DNA from 2 places in the Streptomyces sp. NPDC057287 genome. Region 1 is predicted to be linked to the other one. Evidence: riboswitches for the same ligand, from Rfam matches in the RefSeq annotation. Region 1 holds a riboswitch; the other holds the start of a gene.
The links. A riboswitch is a leader RNA that binds a small molecule or an ion and turns the genes downstream of it on or off. The one in region 1 is predicted to bind S-adenosylmethionine.
Positions count from the first base shown of each region.

Region 1 (3,362 bases):
CGGAGATCGCCGAGGCCATCGCCGCTCTGGACAGCGTCAGCGAGGTCTTCTCCGTCACCGGCACGTACGACCTGATCGCCATGGTCCGGGTGGCCCGGCACGACGATCTGGCCGACGTCATCCCGGGCCGGATCAGCAAGATCCAGGGCGTGGAGGCCACGGACACCCACGTGGCGTTCCGCACCTACTCGCAGCACGACCTCGAGGCGGCCTTCGCCATCGGTCTGGACGGCTAGGGCCCCTCCTCCGGATCACGCCGGGCTCACGGGCCCTGGCACCGCCCCCTGATCCGGCCCGGTCCGAACGAAGGACCCTGTACGCATACGGCTCCGGCCGGCCCCGGGAAGCGTCTCCCGGGGCCGGCCGGAGCCGTATCCGCCCACCTCAGACCTGTGCGGCACCCCGGTCGGGCACGCAGCGGCCCTCCTCGGTGCGGTAGGTCCAGCGCGCGCCCTTGCCGACCAGCTCCCGGACGGCTCCGAGGAACCGCTCGATGTGCTCGTCCGGTGTGCCGGCGCCGAAGCTCACCCGGATGGCGTTGAGGGACCTCTCCCCCGGCGCGGCCTCCGGAGCACCGCACTCGCCCGGGTCCTGCGGCTCGCTGCCCAGCAGGGTCCGCACCAGCGGGTGGGCGCAGAAGAGTCCGTCGCGCACCCCGATGCCGTACTCGGCGGAGAGCGCCGCGGCGAAGTGCGAGCTGTTCCATCCCTCGACCACGAAGGAGATGACGCCGACCCTCGGGGCGTCGTCGCCGAACAGCGAGAGCACCTTGACCTCCGGGACACCGGCCAGACCCTCGCGGACGCGGGTCACGAGCCGCTGCTCCCGCGCGACCAGCCGGTCGAAGCCCTCCTCGGTCAGGGCCTTGCAGGCGGCGGCGATGGAGTACACGCCGATGACGTTGGGCGACCCGGCCTCGTGCCGGGCCGCGGTGGTGTGCCACTCGACGTCCACACCGCCGTCGGTGCGCCGGGCGACCTTGCGCGAGGCGCCGCCACCGGCGAGGTACGGCTCCGCGGCCACCAGCCAGTCGGCCCGGCCGGCGAGCACACCCGAGCCGAAGGGGGCGTACAGCTTGTGCCCCGAGAAGGCGACCCAGTCGACGTCCAGGTCGGCGATGTCCACCGGGTGGTGGGGCGCCAGCTGCGCCGCGTCGAGCACGATCCTCGCGCCGTGGGCGTGGGCGGCGGCGGCCAGTTCCCTCACCGGCCACAGCTCACCGGTGACGTTGGACGCGCCCGTGACGCAGACCAGCGCGGGCCCGTGCGGGTCACGTGCGGCCAGTGCCCGCTCCAGGGTGGCGACCGCCTGGTCCGGGGTGCGCGGAGCGTCGAGGCAGGTCACCCGGGCGTCGCGCCAGGGCAGCAGCGAGGCGTGGTGCTCGGTCTCGAACACGAACACCTGGCAGTCGGCGGGCAGCGCGGCGGCCAGCAGGTTGAGGGAGTCGGTCGTGGAGCGGGTGAAGACCACCTGGTCGTCGGCCCGGCAGCCGAGGAACTCCGCGACGGTCACGCGGCTGCCCTCGAACAGGTCGGTGGAGAGCTGCGAGAGGTAGCCGGCGCCGCGGTGCACGCTGCCGTAGTACGGGGCGTAGGCGGCCACGTCGTCCCACACCCGCTGGAGGGCCGGGGCGCTGGCCGCGTAGTCGAGGGCGGCGTAGGTGACATCTCCGCCCGTAACGAGCGGAACGATGACATCAGATCCCAGAACCGGCAGCGGGGCACAAACCGACTGGTCGACGGCAGCGGTGGAGACAGACATGGCGAACTCCCGTGAGAGGCAGGCGAAATCCTCGCGCCGGCGGTCCGACAGGACGCAGCAGCGCGGGAACAGAAGAATTGGGTGCGCGGAGGAGGGCGTCGAGCCCTATCGCATTCGCTTGCTCACAAGAGGCTCCCTGGGACCAGGACCCCAAGGGGTGGCATACAACGATGCCGAGGGGCCCGCGCTTGCCACAGACCTCGCTGCCTGCGGCCTGGTCTTCACCCGGGGCACCCCGCCACGGACGGAGGGTTGCCGGACAGCGGGCCGGGGCCGTAGTCGCTGTCACTCATGACCTGACCAGCATCTTGCCATACCCCTGACGACGCGCAAGGGCGCAGTCCGCGATCCGGACTGCGCCCTTGCTCACAGCGTGCGCCCCTCAGGCGTTGCTGGCCGCCACCCAGCGCTCCAGAGCGCGCTTGGCCGCGCCCGAGTCGACCGACTCCGCGGCCCGTGCGATCCCGGCCGCGAGCTGCTCGTTCAGCGTGCCCTCGCCCGGGTCCAGGGCGACCAGCGCGGCGGCGGTGTTGAGCAGCACCGCGTCACGTACGGGGCCCCTCTCCCCGTCGAGCAGCCGACGCGCGACATCCGCGTTGTAGGAGGCGTCCGCGCCGCGCAGGGCCTCGACGGGGACCAGGTCCAGGCCGACGTCGCGCGGGTCGAAGGGCTCCTCGCGGACGGCGCCGTCGCGGACGATCCAGACCCGCGAGGTCGCCGTGGTGGTCAGCTCGTCCAGGCCGTCGTCACCCCGGAAGACGAGCGCCGAGTTCCCCCGGGCCGCCAGCACGCCCGCGACGATGGGCGCCATCTTCACGTCGGCGACCCCGATGGCCTGGGAGCGCACGCGGGCGGGGTTGGTGAGCGGGCCCAGGATGTTGAAGGTGGTCTGCGTGCCGAGCTCCTTGCGCGCCCTGGCCGCGTAGCGCAGGGCCGGGTGGAACTTCACGGCGAAGCAGAAGGTGATGCCCGCTTCCTCGGCCACGGCGACGACGCGCTGCGGTGTCAGATCGAGATTGACGCCCAGCTTCTCCAGGACGTCGGAGGCCCCGCTCGCCGAGGAGGAGGCCCGGTTGCCGTGCTTGACGACCTTCGCGCCCGTCCCCGCGACGACGATCGCGGACATGGTGGAGATGTTGACCGTCTTGGCCATGTCGCCACCGGTCCCCACGATGTCGACCGTACGGCCGGGCACGGTGATGGTGTGGGCGTGCTCGTACATGGCGCGGACGAGTCCGGTGACCTCGCGGACGGTCTCCCCCTTGGCGCGCAGGGCGACCGCGAAGCCGGCGATCTGCACGTCCGTGGCCTCGCCGCTCATGATGCGGTCCATGGCCCAGGCGGTGTCGTCCTCGCTCAGGTCCTGGCCGCGCAGGAGGGGGGTCAGCACGCCGGGCCAGGTAGGGGCCGCCACGCTGTCGCCGCCGTCCGGGGTCACAACGTTCATGGTCCGCTCCTGGGGGTCCACAGCCGGTACAAGGATGCCTCCACCCTATCCAGCCCCGGGGACAGCGAAGAGCCCCGTCCATCGGATGGACGGGGCTCCCGCTGTGGCGTTCAGCTGAGGTGATCAGTGGTGGCCGTGGCCGCTGGTGATCTCC
Region 1 covers NZ_JBHUYV010000007.1:246,478-249,839, reverse strand. The annotation lists gene ACFUNE_RS16295 (Lrp/AsnC family transcriptional regulator) at 1-236, shown strand, start outside; gene ACFUNE_RS16290 (aminotransferase class V-fold PLP-dependent enzyme) at 385-1,761, opposite strand; SAM riboswitch class IV at 1,941-2,058, opposite strand; gene trpD (anthranilate phosphoribosyltransferase) at 2,144-3,208, opposite strand; gene ACFUNE_RS16280 (cytochrome bc complex cytochrome b subunit) at 3,332-3,362, opposite strand, start outside.

Region 2 (3,362 bases), on a different contig from region 1:
CCAGCGGCGGGTCAGGAACGCGGCGCGGTCGGCGCCCAGGATGCCCCTGAGCAGCTGCTCGCCGATGTCGTCGGGCAGCAGCCTGAAGTAGTCGACGGGGGCCCAGGGGGTGTGCGAGAAGTGCCCGATGCGCAGGTCGGGGCGGAGCTCGCGCAGTATGCCGGGGACCAGCGAGAGGTGGTAGTCCTGCACGAGGACCGCGGCGCCCTCGGCAGCCTCCTCGGCGAGCGCCTCGGCGAAGGCCCGGTTGTAGGTCTCGTAGGAGGCCCACTGGCGGCGGAACTCCGCGTCGAAGACGGGCTCCACGGGCGTCTGGTAGATCATGTGGTGGACGAACCAGAGCACCGAGTTCGCGATGCCGTTGTACGCGTCGGCGTGGACCCCGGCGTCGATGTCGAGCATCCGGACGCCGGGCTCGGAGACGCCCTGCCGGACGGCCTCGCGGTCGCCGTCGCTGAGGGCCGCGCACACCCACAGCTTGTCGTCGACGGCGCTGAGGCCGGAGACGAGCCCGCCACCGCCCCGCTTCGAGTCGAGCGTGCCGTCCTCCCGCAGGGCGTACGACACCGGGCCGCGATTGGACGCGACGAGGACCTGGGCAGCGTGCTCGGAGACCATGTACCCGAACCTAGCCCGTCCGGGAAGCCTCCAAACGTGAAGCGGGTGTGGAGCCGTGCGGGAAGAACCGTTACGCCGCGTCGCGCGAGGCGTACTCCGCGATCTCCCGCATCGGTGGCCGTTCCTCCGTGTCCACCGCGTGGGTACGCGGGACGAAACCGCCGGGGCCCCGCTCGAACTGGGTGATCTCCGGCCGGACGAGCGGTCCCCGGGACAGCCGCAGCTGCGCCGTGCGGTAGATCGCCGCCGCCATCCGGCCGAGGGCCTGGCCGTCCTGGTGGCGGTGTTTGCGCACGCCGACGTCCACCTGGGCCAGCGCGTCCAGGCCCACCGTGTGCAGTGCGTCGACGAGCAGGCCCAGCTCCACTCCGTAACCGACGGGGAAGGGCAGCTGCTCCAGCAGGGAGCGCCGGACCGCGTACTCGCCGCCCAGGGGCTGGACGAAGCCGGCCAGCCGGGGCCAGTGGAGGTTGAGCAGCGGGCGGGCCACCAGCTCGGTCACCCGGCCGCCCTGACCTGCTGCTTCGCCGAGCGGCCGGTCGTACATGGCCTTGACGAAGTGTACCGAGGGGTCGGTCAGCAGCGGCCCGACGATCCCGGAGACGAAGTCCGCGGAGAAGTCCTTGAGGTCCGCGTCGACGAAGCAGACGATCTCGCCGCTGGTCACCAGCAGCGAGCGCCACAGGACCTCGCCCTTGCCGGGCAGGGCGGGGATCCGGGAGAGGATCGCGTCCCGGTGCACGACCCGCGCGCCGGCCCGCCGCGCCTGCTCGGCGGTGGCGTCGGTGGATCCGGAGTCGATCACCACCAGTTCGTCCACGAGCTGGACCTTCTCCATCAGCTCGCGCCGGATCTCGGCGACGATCGCGCCGACGGTCGCCTCCTCGTTCAGCGCGGGCAGGACGACGCTCACCCGGGAACGGTGCGGATCCCTCGCCCGCGCGGCCGTGAGGCGGTCCAGCGGGCGGTCGGCAGCTGACCAGGAACGCCTGGTCAGCCAGCGTTCCACCTCTTCCAGCACGGTCGATACTCCCTGTATGTGATCCATCTCGCGGTTCGGACGACTATCTCAACCGTCCGGTGCTTCGGTTACAGTCTTGAACAACGCGGATGACCCTCGCATGTCGGGGTCGGTCCGCGAATAAACGCCCGGATCCATGGTCCGGTGCCACAGCGCTCATCCAGAGGGACTGAGGGAACGGCCCGTTGAAGTCCCGGCAACCCTCCTGCCGACCGCGAGGTCACGGTGGGGAAGGTGCCAATTCCGTCTTGTGGCGAAATACGTCGCAAGGAAGATGAGGAGAAAGGGCCTCCGCCATCATGGCCGTCCAGACAGTTGCAGCAAACACCGATTCTTCCGCCGTGGACCTCGGTCCCGCCGCGGCGCTTTCCTGCCGCGAATGCGGCGAGCGGTTCGAACTCGGCCCCATTTTCGCCTGCGCGTCCTGTTTCGGGCCGCTCGAAGTGGCTTACGACCTGCCGAGCGGCTCCCCCGAAGAGCTGAAGAAGCGCATCGCCGAGGGTCCGAACAACATCTGGCGCTACGCGCCGCTGCTGCCGGTCCCCTCCGACGTCGCGGACAAGCCCAACATCAACCCCGGCTTCACCAAGCTGGTCAAGGCCGACAACCTCGCCCGCGAGCTGGGCGTGACCGGCGGCCTGTACGTCAAGGACGACTCCGGCAACCCGACGCACTCCTTCAAGGACCGTGTCGTCGCCATCGCCGTCGAGGCCGCCCGCGCCTTCGGATTCACCACCCTCTCCTGCTCCTCCACCGGCAACCTCGCCGGTGCCGTGGGTGCCGCCGCCGCCCGCGCCGGCTTCCGCTCGTGCGTGTTCATCCCGCACGACCTGGAGCAGGGCAAGGTCGTCATGGCCGCGGTGTACGGCGGCGAGCTGGTCGGCATCGAGGGCAATTACGACGACGTCAACCGCTTCTGCTCGGAGCTCATCGGCGACCCGCTCGGCGAGGGCTGGGGCTTCGTCAACGTCAACCTGCGGCCGTACTACGGCGAGGGTTCCAAGACCCTGGCGTACGAGATCTGCGAGCAGCTCGGCTGGCAGCTGCCCGACCAGCTGGTCATCCCGATCGCGTCCGGCTCGCAGCTCACGAAGATCGACAAGGGGCTGCAGGAGCTGATCAAGCTCGGCCTCGTCGAGGACAAGCCGTACAAGATCTTCGGCGCCCAGGCCGAGGGCTGCTCCCCGGTCTCCACCGCCTTCAAGGCCGGTCACGACGTCGTGCGGCCCCAGAAGCCGAAGACCATCGCCAAGTCCCTGGCGATCGGCAACCCGGCCGACGGCCCGTACGTCCTGGACATCGCCCGGCGCACCGGCGGTGCCGTCGAGGACGTCAACGACGAGCAGGTCGTCGACGCGATCAAGCTGCTGGCCCGCACCGAGGGCATCTTCGCGGAGACGGCGGGCGGGGTGACGGTCGGCGTGACGAAGAAGCTGATCGACGCCGGTCTGCTCGACCCGTCCCTGACCACCGTCGTCCTGAACACCGGCGACGGCCTGAAGACGCTCGACGCGGTCGCCCCCACGACCGGCCTGTCGGCGACGATCCGGCCCAGCCTGGACGCGTTCCGCGACGCGGGCCTCGCCGCCGCCAACTGACCACCCGAGACCGAAGGAAGGCACCCACATGAGCGTCAAGGTCCGTATCCCCACCATCCTCCGCACCTACACGGACGGTCAGGCCGAGGTCTCGGCCGAGGGCGCGATCCTCTCCGAGGTCATCG
Region 2 covers NZ_JBHUYV010000006.1:51,530-54,891, forward strand. The annotation lists gene ACFUNE_RS13110 (trehalose-6-phosphate synthase) at 1-618, opposite strand, end outside; gene ACFUNE_RS13115 (glucosyl-3-phosphoglycerate synthase) at 689-1,639, opposite strand; SAM riboswitch class I at 1,793-1,920, shown strand; gene thrC (threonine synthase) at 1,939-3,237, shown strand; gene ACFUNE_RS13125 (MoaD/ThiS family protein) at 3,266-3,362, shown strand, end outside.
Region 2: linked by a shared signal. The riboswitch ahead of thrC (threonine synthase) and the one ahead of ACFUNE_RS16290 (aminotransferase class V-fold PLP-dependent enzyme) in region 1 are both predicted to bind S-adenosylmethionine.